DNA from 2 places in the Haliea sp. E17 genome. Region 2 is predicted to be linked to the other one. Evidence: predicted binding sites of a transcription regulator. Region 2 holds the regulator's gene; the other holds the start of a gene.
The links. Region 2 encodes LexA, which represses DNA repair genes until DNA is damaged. Its sites were predicted from a motif close to ACTGTNTNTANANACAGT; they were not measured.
Positions count from the first base shown of each region.

Region 1: recA (recombinase RecA) is a predicted target of LexA. The motif match lies at 2,855-2,872, and genes of this name have one in related genera.

Region 1 covers NZ_JBLWFK010000003.1:344,723-351,112, reverse strand. Annotated here, with positions in the region: gene ACNKU3_RS10160 (enoyl-CoA hydratase/isomerase family protein) at 1-1,069, shown strand, start outside; gene mmsB (3-hydroxyisobutyrate dehydrogenase) at 1,211-2,095, shown strand; gene recA (recombinase RecA) at 2,903-3,943, shown strand; gene ACNKU3_RS10145 (regulatory protein RecX) at 4,018-4,494, shown strand; gene ACNKU3_RS10140 (MBL fold metallo-hydrolase RNA specificity domain-containing protein) at 4,613-6,016, shown strand; gene ACNKU3_RS10135 (heme-dependent oxidative N-demethylase family protein) at 6,013-6,390, opposite strand, start outside.
Region 2 covers NZ_JBLWFK010000002.1:772,465-778,854, forward strand. Annotated here, with positions in the region: gene mfd (transcription-repair coupling factor) at 1-885, shown strand, start outside; gene ACNKU3_RS06570 (CsiV family protein) at 885-1,940, shown strand; gene ACNKU3_RS06575 (S-methyl-5'-thioinosine phosphorylase) at 1,972-2,715, opposite strand; gene ACNKU3_RS06580 (DUF6763 family protein) at 3,020-3,337, shown strand; gene lexA (transcriptional repressor LexA) at 3,832-4,437, shown strand; gene ACNKU3_RS06590 (hypothetical protein) at 4,516-4,770, opposite strand; gene ACNKU3_RS06595 (DUF6586 family protein) at 4,867-5,334, opposite strand; gene topA (type I DNA topoisomerase) at 5,336-6,390, opposite strand, start outside.

The DNA.
Region 1 (6,390 bases), on a different contig from region 2:
CGCGATTGGCCGGATCACGCTGAATGTCGAGGCGACCCTCAATTCACTGACCCTGGAGATGGTCGACCTGCTGCAGGACAAGCTCGATGCCTGGGCAGGTGACGCCAACATAGCGGCGGTATTTATCGAGGGGGCAGGGGAAAAGGCTTTCTGCGCGGGCGGCGACGTCCAGGCCCTGCACCGCTCCGCGGTGGAGCAGCCGGGCGGACCCTGCGAATATGCGGAGGCGTTTTTCGAGCGCGAATACCGCATGAACTACACCCTGCATACCTACCCCAAGCCGGTGATCTGCTGGGGCCACGGCATCGTCATGGGCGGCGGCCTCGGGGTGATGGCGGGCTGTTCCCACCGGGTGGTGACCGAGCGCACCCGCATCGCCATGCCCGAAGTGACCATTGCCCTGTTTCCCGATGTCGGCGGCAGCTGGTTCCTCAACCACGCGCCGGGCAAGACCGGTGAATTCCTCGCGCTGACCGGTGCCTCGGTCAACGCGGCGGACGCCATATTCGTCGGCATTGCCGACCGTTTCATCCTGAGCGAACACAAGGACGCGGTAATCAGCGGCCTGTTGCGCAAGGAGTGGACGGCGGATAGCGAACAGAATCACGCCCTGGTGCGCCGGGTGCTGCGGCCCTTTGCCGAACAGAGCCTCGCCGCGTCGCCGGCGGGCCAGGTGGAGCCGCACGCGGCGACCATCGCCCAGTTGCTCGATGGCGACGATATCCACGCTGTGATCGACCAGATCAGCGGGCTGGAAACCGACGATCCCTGGCTGGCGAAGGCCCGCGACAGCCTGGCCCACGGCTCGCCGCTGGCGGCCCTGTGGATTCACCGTCAGTTGCAGGAAACCCGGCACATGGGCCTGGCGGAAATTTTCCCGGCGGAGCTGCAACTGGCGACCAATATCGTTCGCCACCCGGAATTCGCGGAGGGCGTGCGCGCCCTGCTGATCGACAAGGATCGCAACCCGGCCTGGCAGTACGGCAAATCCCGGGAAGTACCGGCGCAAGTGCTGGAGAGCTTCTTCCGGGCGCCCTGGCCCGAAAACCCGCTGGCGGGACTGGCCTGAGCACCGGTCCCTGTGCGGGAGATCGCCGGCGTGCGGTCGACCGCGGCGGTTACTGACAAACAATTCCTATCGCGGGGCTCCCGCCCGGCTGATCGCGTCGCGATTGCCGCAGGTGACCGCAAACAATAAACGGAGATTCCAATGGCTTCAGTTCTTTTTATCGGTCTCGGCAACATGGGCGGCCCCATGGCTACCAACCTCATCAAGGCCGGCCACGAGGTCACCGTGTTCGACCTTTCGGCCGAAGCCTGTGCGCAACTGCGCGCGGCCGGCGCCGGAGTCGCCGACTCCGCGGCGGAGGCAGCGCCCGGCAAGGATTACATCATCTCCATGCTGCCCGCCGGCAAGCATGTCGCCGGCACCTACCTCGGTGACAGCGGCCTGCTCGCCCTGCTCGACGCCGGCACCACCGTACTCGACTGCAGCACCATCGACGCGGCCACCGCCCGTGAGGTCGGCGAGGCCGCGGCAGAGGCGGGTATCGGCTTCATGGATTCGCCAGTCTCCGGCGGTGTCGCCGCGGCGGCCGCCGGCACCCTGGCCTTCATGTGTGGCGGCAGTGCGGAAACCTTCGAGAAGGCGAAACTGATTCTCGCCAACATGGGCAAGAACATCTTCCACGCCGGCCCCCCCGGCGCCGGGCAAGTGGCCAAGGGCTGCAACAACATGCTGCTCGCCATCCACATGCTGGGTACCTGCGAGGCCCTGGAGATGGGCGCGCGCAACGGCCTCGACCCGAAAGTGCTCTCCGAGATCATGCTCGCCAGTTCCGGTCGCAACTGGTCGCTGGAGGTCTACAACCCCTATCCGGGGGTCATGGAAAACGCTCCCGCCAGCAAGGGCTACCAGCCGGGCTTCATGATCGACCTGATGGCCAAGGATCTCGGCCTGGCGGGCGGTATCGCCGACGCCGCCGGTGTCGACAACCGCATGGGCAAACTCGCGCGGGCCATCTACGAAGGCCTGCAGGCGGACGGGCAGGGGCAGCGGGACTTTTCCGCGGCTCTGGAGCAGTACCAGAAGTAATCACCATTCGCTGTTGATCTGCTGATTGCCTGTTCATTCGCAGCGGCCTTGGTGCCGCTGCGTTGATTTGGGACGCGTCTTTTTTATTCCCATGAGTGGCGGCCTGGCGGCCTGGCGGCCTGGCGGCCTGGCGGCCGCTGCATTGGCGCCGGGTGGTGCACGTCTTTTGCTCCATTGCGGGCGCTTGCGGCGCGTTGGCCTTTGGGTGCCCGGAATTGCCGCGTGGCTGCGGGGTTTTGAATGGGTCTTGAGATTACATGTTACTGCAGTCCACGGTAGCTGGTGTGGTGGCATGGCGCATCGCGTTGCGGTGGCGGTTCCGCATGGGGATCGAGTTCGCACCGACGCCCTCCAAGTCCGCAAAAGACATGCACCACCCGACGCCAATGCGGGTGCCAAACGACAGCTGACGGAACTCCGGGCTGGCTTGCTCCTCGAAGCGGGTGAAATGCGAAGGCCTAAACCAAGCTTTAGTAAACCGCAAACAGCAAACCGCAAACCAGACCAGTGTGCGATTGCCCGGGTTCACTCCCGCCCGCAGGCCACGCAGCGGCCGCCAGGCCGCCCCACGACCTTCACGCACCCCAATGCCCCATAAACGGGGCAAAAGCACCTTCACGCCTGCATGCCAGGCGACAGTCCCCGGACCGCTGTGGGACACGCCAGCTTACCCCGGGGGATGACCTGTCGCCCAATCAGGCAGGTTTTTCCACCGACCGAATTTAATGCGTTTAAAGTCTTGCAATTCGATTTCAAAGCACTGAGTATATATACAGTACTTTCACAGTTGAGTTGGGGAACACGACAATGGATGCAAACAAGGAAAAAGCACTGGAAGCAGCACTGGCCCAGATCGAGCGCCAGTTCGGCAAGGGTACCGTCATGCGCATGGGCGACAAGGAACTCGAAGCCATACCCGCCATTTCCACCGGTTCGCTGGGCCTGGATATCGCCCTCGGTATCGGCGGCCTGCCGCGCGGCCGGATCTGTGAAATCTACGGGCCGGAATCCTCTGGTAAAACGACCCTGACCCTGCAGGTGATTGCCGAGGCGCAGAAGCTGGGTGGCACCGCCGCCTTCATTGACGCCGAGCATGCGCTCGACCCGAGCTACGCGGAAAAACTCGGCGTGCAAATGGACGACCTTATCGTCTCCCAGCCGGATACCGGCGAGCAGGCGCTGGAAGTCGCCGAGATGCTGGTGCGCTCCGGTGCGGTTGACGTGCTGGTAGTGGACTCGGTCGCCGCGTTGACGCCGAAGGCGGAAATCGAGGGTGAGATGGGTGATTCCCACGTTGGCCTGCAGGCGCGCCTGCTCAGCCAGGCCATGCGCAAGCTTACCGCCAGCATCAAGCAGACCAACTGCCTGGTGATTTTCATCAACCAGATCCGCATGAAGATCGGTGTGATGTTCGGCTCGCCGGAGACCACCACCGGTGGTAACGCCCTCAAGTTCTACTCCTCCGTACGCCTGGATATCCGTCGCATCGGTGCGGTGAAGGAAGGCGATGAGATCGTCGGGAACGAGACCCGGGTCAAGGTGGTCAAGAACAAGGTGTCACCGCCCTTCAAGCAGGCGGAATTCCAGATCATGTACGGCAAGGGTATCTACCACATGGGTGAAGTCATCGACTGGGGTGTGAAACTCAACCTCGTCGACAAGTCCGGCGCCTGGTATTCCTACAAGGGCGACAAGATCGGCCAGGGCAAGGCCAACGCCTCAAAGTTCCTGGATGACAATCCCGCTGTCGCCAGTGAAATCGAGAGCGCAATCCGCAGCCAGATGCTGAATGTGGATCCGCCGAGGCAGAAGTCCGATGTCGCGGCAGAGACGCCTGCCGAAGAGTAATTCCGGCTTCACCACTTTTATGAGACGCCGGGGTTCCACTATCCCCACTCTCTGCCCCGGCGTCTCTTTTCCTCATGCACAGACGATCATCAGATAATCCCGTCACCCTCGCCGATGTGCGTATTGCGGCAATGGATCTGCTCGCCCGCCGCGAGCAAAGCGCCAGGGAACTGCGCGAGAAGCTGGCGCGCAGGTTTGGCACAACCCCCCTGCTAGAAGAAGCTATAGAAGGTTTGCGCGCTGAGAACCTGCAGAGCGATGCCCGGTTTGCCGGCAGTTTTCTCCGGCAGCGCGTGTCGCGAGGCTATGGTCCCCTGCGTATCCGCCAGGAACTGCGCCAGCGTGGGATAGACAACGACACAATCGAGATCGTATTCGCCGAAGAGAATGTCGACTGGCGCGAACTGGCGATCTCCGCGCTGGAACGCAAGTTCGGTTTTCGCGGCAGCGAGTCCGTGCGGGAGGATGGTGACCTGCGTGAAAAGGCCCGTCGCATCCGCTTTCTGCAGTACCGCGGTTTCAGCCACGAACATTATTCTGAAGTGCTCTAGCGCCGAATGGGTCGTTGTTCGTACACCCTTGTTTGTGACAGCGCTGAAGGGGTGTTCCGGCAGGCAAAATACTTTTCGATCGCCTATCCTTTGACCAGGTCACAAAAGGGCAATAACAATGGCGAAACTTACCTTTCTTGGCGCGGCCCGTGAGGTTACCGGCTCCTGTCACCTGCTGCAGTCCCCCGCCACAGGGCGTGTTCTCCTCGACTGCGGTATGCACCAGGGAGGTGATGCAGTCAAACGCCTGCGCCAGGAGGAGTTTGAGTTTGACCCGGCGCGGATTGATACGGTGCTTCTCTCCCACGCGCACCTCGACCATTCGGGTTTGCTCCCCCGCCTGTATCGCGAAGGTTTTCGCGGCGAGATCCTGTGTACGGCGGCTACCTACGAATTGCTCGAGATTCTGCTGAAAGACGCGGTGGGGCTCTACCTTCGCGACCTCGAGCGAGAAAACCTGCGCAATGCCCGTCGCGGGCGGGAGCAGTCCGAGCCCCTGTACGGGCAACAGGACGTCGACGGAGTGCTGGGTCTGTGCCGGCCTGAGCCCTATGGCAAACACGTATCCATGGGCACCGCGGCCACTGTGATCTTCCATGACGCGGGTCATATCCTGGGATCCTCGATCGTCGAAGTACGCCTGAACGAGGAAGGCGCGGCCAAGACCCTGGTGTTTTCCGGAGACCTCGGCAAGCAGGATTCCGTGCTGATGAACCCGCCATGCCGGCTTCAGCACGCCGACGTATTGCTGGTGGAGAGCACCTATGGCGACCGCGAACACCGCAGCGAGGATAACTCCATCGAGCAACTGCGGGAAATTTTGCATGAGACCTGGAGCGCCGGCGGCAATGTGATGATTCCCGCCTTCGCTGTCGGTCGCACCCAGGATATTCTCTTCCACCTCGGCTGCCTGCTGCATCGCGGGGAACTCGACAACTGGCAGATATTCCTCGACAGCCCGATGGCGATAGCGGTGACCAAGGTGTATGACCGCTGGATAAAGCTGGACCACTGTGAGGAGGTGCGCGAACTCAGTGAACACCACCGGCAATCACTGGAACAGTTTCTGCCAACCTTGCAGCTGACCCGGGAAGTCGAGGAATCCATGGCCATCAACCGGGTCAAAAAAGGCGCGATCATCATAGCCGGCAGCGGGATGTGTACCGGCGGGCGCATTCGCCATCATTTCAAGCATCGCATCTGGGATTCCAGGAATACCATCCTGTTTGCCGGTTACCAGGCGCGGGGCACACTCGGTCGCCTGATCGTTGATGGCGCCAAACATATCCGCATGTTCGGCGACGAATATATCGTCAAGGCCCGGGTGGAGACCCTCGGCGGCCTGTCGGCCCATGCCGGGCAGAGTACGCTGGTCAACTGGATCGGCGAGTTCCAGCCGCCGCCGCGGGTCTATCTCGTGCACGGCGAGCCGGAAGCCCAGGACGTGCTGGCACAGCGCCTGTTACAGGAGCAGAACCTGCAGGTGGAAACACCGGACCAGGGCCACCAGACACACTTCTAGCCGCCCCGATACTTGCCCAGTGCCGGCGCCAGCCGGTCCAGGCCCTTGTAGTGGAGAAGTTCATCCGGCGTACTCCCGATGGTATCCAGCAGTGCCGGAAGCGCACCTTCGATCGCGTCGAGGGCTTCCAGCGGATGCAGGTAAACCCGGATGGTGAATACAATCGCCCCGCTTTCCGGCAGGCGCTTCAGGCTCTGCCGCTCGACCCGGTAATACAACTCCGTATCCGCCGCTGCCGGTGATTCCTCCCCGGGAAACTGGGCCAGCGCGTCTCCGGCCTGCAGGGACCAGTTGAATCGTACGAAGGGCGGCCCCGCGCGAAGCCCGGAAAAAAACCGCTCCACCCGCGGTGTTAGTCGCGCGTGGAAGCCGGG
Region 2 (6,390 bases):
TACCACCAGCGCCACCATGTGCTGGTCTGCAGTACCATCATCGAGACCGGCATCGACATCCCCAACGCCAACACCATTATCATCGAGCGCGCGGACAAGTTCGGCCTGGCCCAGCTACACCAGCTGCGCGGGCGGGTCGGCCGCTCCCACCACCAGGCCTACGCCTACCTGCTGACGCCGCCGCGCTCGGCGATTACCACGGATGCCGGCAAGCGGCTGGAGGCCATCGAGGCCGCCGGGGACCTCGGCGCGGGTTACATGCTGGCTACCCACGACCTGGAAATCCGCGGCGCCGGCGAATTGCTGGGCGAGGAACAGAGCGGGCAGATCCATACCATCGGCTTCAACCTGTACATGGACATGCTGGAGCGGGCGGTAGCCGCCATTCGCCGCGGCGAGGTGCCCGACGCGGACGCCCCGCTGGATGCCGGGACCGAGGTCAACCTGCACCTGCCCGCGCTTATTCCCGAGGACTATCTGCCGGATATCAACACCCGGCTGGTGCTCTACAAACGCATTGCCGCCGCCGCGAGCGCCGAGGCACTGAAGGAGCTGCAGGTGGAAATGATCGACCGCTTCGGCCTGTTGCCGGAGCCCGTGGGCAACCTGTTCCTGCTGGCGCGCCTGCGGCAAAAGGCGGAGGAACTGGGCATCCGCAGCATTGATGCGGGTCCCGAGGGTGGTAATATCGACTTCAAGGAAACCACCCGCGTCAACCCGCTTTCACTGGTGCGCCTGGTCCAGGGCGACCCCAGGGGCTATAAACTGGCCGGCGCCACGCGCCTGCGCTTTACCCGGGAACTGGCTGCAAAACAGGAGCGACAACAATTTATCGACGAGCTGCTCAGCACCTTCGCCCGGGAATCCGCGGAGGCCGCCGCCTGATGTCCCCGTACCGACACTTGTTCAAAGGAGCGCTGCTCGCAGCGCTCGGCCTGTACACCTGCGCCGGTTTCGCGCAGCACGAATCGCGCTGGTACAAGGTCGAGCTGATGGTGTTCACCCACGAAGGCGCCGCAACCGATGAACGCTTCGACCCGACACCGGCGCTCGAGTACCCGCAGCAGTACCGCTTCCTGCTGCACCCGGAGCAGATCCGGGCGCTGGCGGAGCAGCACGACGGCAAGAGCGAACTGGACGACTACGGGCGCCTGACCCTGCTGCCCAACCTGCCCCCGCCGGAGCCGGACACCCCGGACATTCCCTACCGCGACCCCAACGATGCCGCGGTGGCCACAGAACTGCCGTTAACTGCGCCAGCCGTGGACGAGGAACCGGCGGCGGATGAGCCCGCAGCACCGCGGCCGACCCCGTTCATCGCCCTGCCCGCGGCACAACAGGAGTTCCGCGGCAAAGCCGCCTACATGGCGCGGACGGGCGAGTACCGGATCCTGTTCCACGAGGCCTGGGCCCAGCCGGTGATGGGCGAGAACGACGCCATCCCGATCGTGCTCGACCGCTCCGGTGACACCGGCGACTGGCCGGAGCTACAGGGCAGCATCAAGCTGCACGTGGCCCGCTACCTCTACCTGGAAACCCGCCTGTGGCTGAATACCGCCGGCACCTACCTGCCCGGCGACTGGCGCATGCCCGCCGCGCCGCTGGGACCGCCCTCGGTCATCACCGTGGAACCGCCACCCGACCCCAACGAGATTGTCGCCGGGGAAGAATCCAGCCTGGCCGGGGTCACGGTCTATGAAACGGAAGCGCTGCTGGAGCCGGTCGAAGAAGAAGTCCTCGAGCCGCTGTCCCCCTGGCGCCATGCCGTCCTGCTGGAACAGAAGCGGCGGATGCGCAGCCTGGAGGTGCACTACCTCGATCACCCGCTGTTCAGCGTGGTGGTTCGCCTGGAGCCGCTGAACGATGAACAGCTGCGGGCCATGGCGGAGGCGGAGGAACCCCTGCTGCCCGAGGAAGAGGACCCGCTTTCCCTGAATTGACGGCCGCGCCGCACCCCGCGCGGCAGCAGGGTCAGGGCGTTTCCACCACCAGCGCGGCGAGCATGCGAGCGAATGCCGCCGTACAGCCGGCCAGCGCATCGCGCATCGACTCCAGGGTGATCAGCTCGTCACCGAGCCCCGCCGCCGGATTGACCACCATACAGACACTGGCGTAGCGCATACCCAGCTCCCGGGCCAGCGCCGCCTCCGGCATGCCGGTCATGCCCACCAGGTCGCAGCCATCCCGGGCCAGGCGCCGCACTTCCGCGGCCGTTTCCAGCCGCGGCCCCTGGGCGACACCGTGCACACCGCCGTCCACCAGGGACACCCCGGCGTCGCTGGCCGCCTGGCGCAGCGCGGCGCGCAAGGCCGCGTCGTAGGGCTGGGTAAAATCGATATGCTGCAGGTGGCCGCCCGCCCCCTCATCGACCGTGTGCTCGCGGCCCCAGGTGTAATCGATCAACTGGTCGGGCAGCACCAGGGCCCCCGTCACCATCGCCGGCGTGATACCACCCACGGCGTTCAGGGCCACCACCGTATCCACGCCGAGCGAGCGCAGCGCCCAGAGATTGGCCCGGTAATTGATGAGGTGCGGCGGAATGGCCCGCGGCGCCCCGTGGCGCTGCAGGAAAAACAGGCGATGGCCGTGAAACTGTCCTTCATCGATAGGCCGCGACGGCTCTCCCCAGGGGGTCTCCAGCGCATGCCGGTCGACGATTTCCAGGCCCTCGAACTGGTCGATGCCGGTACCCCCGACCAGGGCCAGCACACTCACGGGGTGTCTCCGGCGCGGCAGTCACGCGCGAAGGGGTTTGCAGTGACCCTGAAGGGTGATTTTTTAGACAATTTTTTCATCTGAAGACTTCCGTCACTTACTCGCTGGCTATAAAAAGCCGCCGCGCCGCCCAAGTTACCTGTGCCAACTTTCCGCAAGCTGCTGATCTCTTTTGAAAAGTATTGCACGAAATAAAATTGGAATTTGGACCCGCGATTTTAGACCGATTTCACATAATGGACAGCCCCTGCCAGCGTGATATGTTGGCTCGGCACAGCAGCGATAACAGATTGAGGACCCACTGATGAAAATGCAGAGCCCCGTTATTGGCGCGTGGTACACGGACCGGCAAACCGGCAACCTGTTTGAAGTGATCGACTGGGACCCGACGGCACTGCTGATCGAAATCCAGTACCTCGACGGCGAGGTATCGGAATTTGATCTCGATGCCTGGCGGGAACTCATGCCGGAGCGCGCCGCAGCCCCGGAGGACTGGCGCAGCCCCTTCGAACTGGACGACGAGGACATGCAGGACCCGGACCTGCCGATGCATCCCGAGGACTGGTCCAACCCCCTGAGCTATATCGAGCCCGACGCCATGTATGGCGTGGAAGACCTCTAGTTCACTGCGTACCCGCCCTGTAACGGTGGTAATCACCCCATCCCGTTGATCTGGTGGCCGATTCGCCGAGCGTGAAGCTGTTTCGGTCTGAGGCTGTGGTGGTTCTATCGCCGAGCGTAAGACCGCATCAATCCGCTGGAGCCCTGTCGCGACATGGACGTCCGCATGATCTTCAGCCCATCCTGCACGCAACCCCTGCCAACCCTCCGACCGGCTCCGTTTACCCCCAGGTTTGAACCTTGCACAGCAGGTAGAGCGTGAGGCGGTTTCTGCCCGCTGGAACCGTGTGGCGACATGGAAGTCGCCACCCGAGCCTGCACAGGGATGTGCGCTTTTTGGCGTGTTCCAGCGGGCAGAAACCGCATCGCGCTCGGGAAGCTCCCTGCAAATCCAAACCAAGCCCAAGCCCAAATATCTGTACCACACTGATTGTCTTATCAAACAAAGGCTGTATATAATCACAGCATCTGTATAAACATCCAGCGGAGGGGTGCATGGAAAAGCTGACCGCGCGACAACAACAGGTGCTGGACATTGTCCGGCAGCACATCGACCAGACCGGTTACCCGCCCACCCGGGCCGATATCGCCCAGGAACTGGGCTTCAAATCCGCCAACGCGGCCGAGGAGCACCTCAAGGCGCTGGCCCGCAAGGGCGCAATTGAAATGATTCCCGGCGCCTCCCGCGGAATTCGCCTGCCGGAGACCAACTCCGGCATCCCGATCGTCGGCCGCGTCGCGGCGGGCAACCCGGTACTGGCGGAGGAAAACATCGAGGATTACTGCGAGTTGCCGGCGGAGTTTTTCCACCCGCGGGCGGACTACCTGCTGCGGGTCACCGGGGACAGCATGATCGATATCGGGATTTTCGACGGCGACCTGCTGGCGGTACACAGTACGCCGGTGGCCAATGATGGCGATGTGATCGTGGCGCGTATCGAGGATGAAGTGACCGTCAAGCGGCTGCGCCGCGGAGGTCGCAAGCACATCGTCGAACTACTGCCGGAAAACCAGGACTACGAGCCCATCCGTGTCGACCTGCGCGAGCAGGCCTTTGCCATTGAGGGACTCAGTGTGGGGGTGCTGCGCAGGGGCGTTTGAATGGCGATCCCTCCCCTGTGGCGCCCTGAATACGGGGCGCCCGAAATTCTGCAGTAACGCTGGCGGCCAGATAGCCCGTCAGTGCAGGGTGCGCGAAGCCTCGGTGTAGGACCCGGTTTCGAAACCCTGCTCTTCATCGTCTGCCAGCAGTGCTACTGCTTCGATACCCGCCTGGATCATCACTTTCGCGACCTCCAGGCAGTTATCCATCATGTGACGTTGTGACGCCTCGGAAAAACGTATGGTAAGCAGGGGCTCGGAGCCCTCGTCTGCCGGTTGCAGTACGATTTCACCATCGCCCAGATCTACGATTTCCAGTAAGGATGCGGACACTCAATCAACCTCGATTAGCTGTGGCTGCGATTTCATTCTAACAGCACCCGGCGCTGGTAGATAGGGAACGGCTCATGGGCCGGAAGAAAGGGATGTTCAATACTCGTCGAGGGAGTTGCCCATTCGCTCGAACAGGCCCTGCAGTGCGTTGCACCAGGCTTCCACCTGCTGCGGCGAGGCCTCTGCGGGTGTGCTGGCGAGGTTGTCGGCGTGACGGTTCACGGCCAGCGGCTGCTCGCCCGCGCTGAGCATCTCGGCCAGCCAGCCGTCGCGCTCGAGTTGCTGGCACTCCCGGATCTCACCGGGCAGGACCTTGCCCGCGGGCCGCGGCGGCAGATCGGCACAGTTTCCCGGCGGTAGCGCGGGCAGCGGTTCCTGGCGGGTGATATCGAGCAAAAACCAGCCGTATGCCGCCTGCAGGTGCATCCGCACCGCCGGCAGGTAAGCCTGAGCCAGGGTGCTGGCCGCCACGGACTGGGCGTCGCTGTCGCGACGCCAGGCGGCGCCCAGGATGCGCGCCAGGTACAGGCAGTGATTGGCCTGGCCGCGAGCGGAATACGCCATGTTATTTCGGGGCCCTGCCCCGGCCCTGCTCCACGTCCCAGCGACCGCCGCGATAGAACGCCTTCCAGCCGGTGGCCTTGCCGTCCTCCTCGGTCATCAGGTACTGCTCCTTGGTCTTGCGGCTGTAGCGCACCTGGACCCGGTTGCCGTCGCTGTCCTCGACTGGCGCGGAGAACAGGAAGGCGTACTTGGGGTCGATTTCCTTCTTGTGCGGCAGGATCTCGTCGATGAACGGCGCACGGGTTTCCCGGTTGCGCGGGAACTGGCTGGCGGCCAGGAACAGGCCGGCGGCGCCGTCGCGCAGCACGTAGTGATCCTCGACTTTCTCGCAGGCGAGTTCCGGCATGGGCACCGGGTCCATCTTGGGCGGCGCCGCCTCACCATTACGCAACAATTTGCGCGTGTTCTTGCATTCTTCGGCGGTGCAGCCGAAATACTTGCCGAAGCGCCCGGTCTTGAGCTGCATCTCGGCGCCACACTTGTCGCACTCGATCACCGGGCCATCGTAGCCCTTGATCTTGAATTTACCGGTCTCTATCTCGAAGCCATCGCAGTCCGGGTTGTTGCCGCAGACGTGCAACTTGCGGGTCTCGTCGATCAGGTAGCTGTCCATCGCCGAATTGCACTTCTTGCAGCGATGCCGCTCCAGCAGCTGGCGCGACTCCGCCTCGTCATCGGCGTCCTCGCGGATCGCCTCGTCGCCGGGCACCAGGTTGATGGTGTGCTTGCAGCGCTCCTTGGGCGGCAGGGCATAGCCGGAACAGCCGAGGAACACCCCGGTGCTGGCGGTGCGAATCTGCATCGGCCGCCCGCACTTGGCACAGGGGATGTCGGTCATGGTCGGCTCGTTGGCCTGCATCCCGCCGGGATAGGGCTCCCCCGCCTGTTCCAGCAGCTCGCTGAATTCCGCATAGAAGCTGTCCAGCAGATCGCGCCAGTCGCGCGCGCCCTCGGCCACCTGGTCGAGGCGCTCCTCCATGGAGGCGGTAAAGCCGTAGTCGAGCAGCTCGGTAAAACACTTCTGCAGGCGGTCGGTGACGATCTCGCCCATCTTCT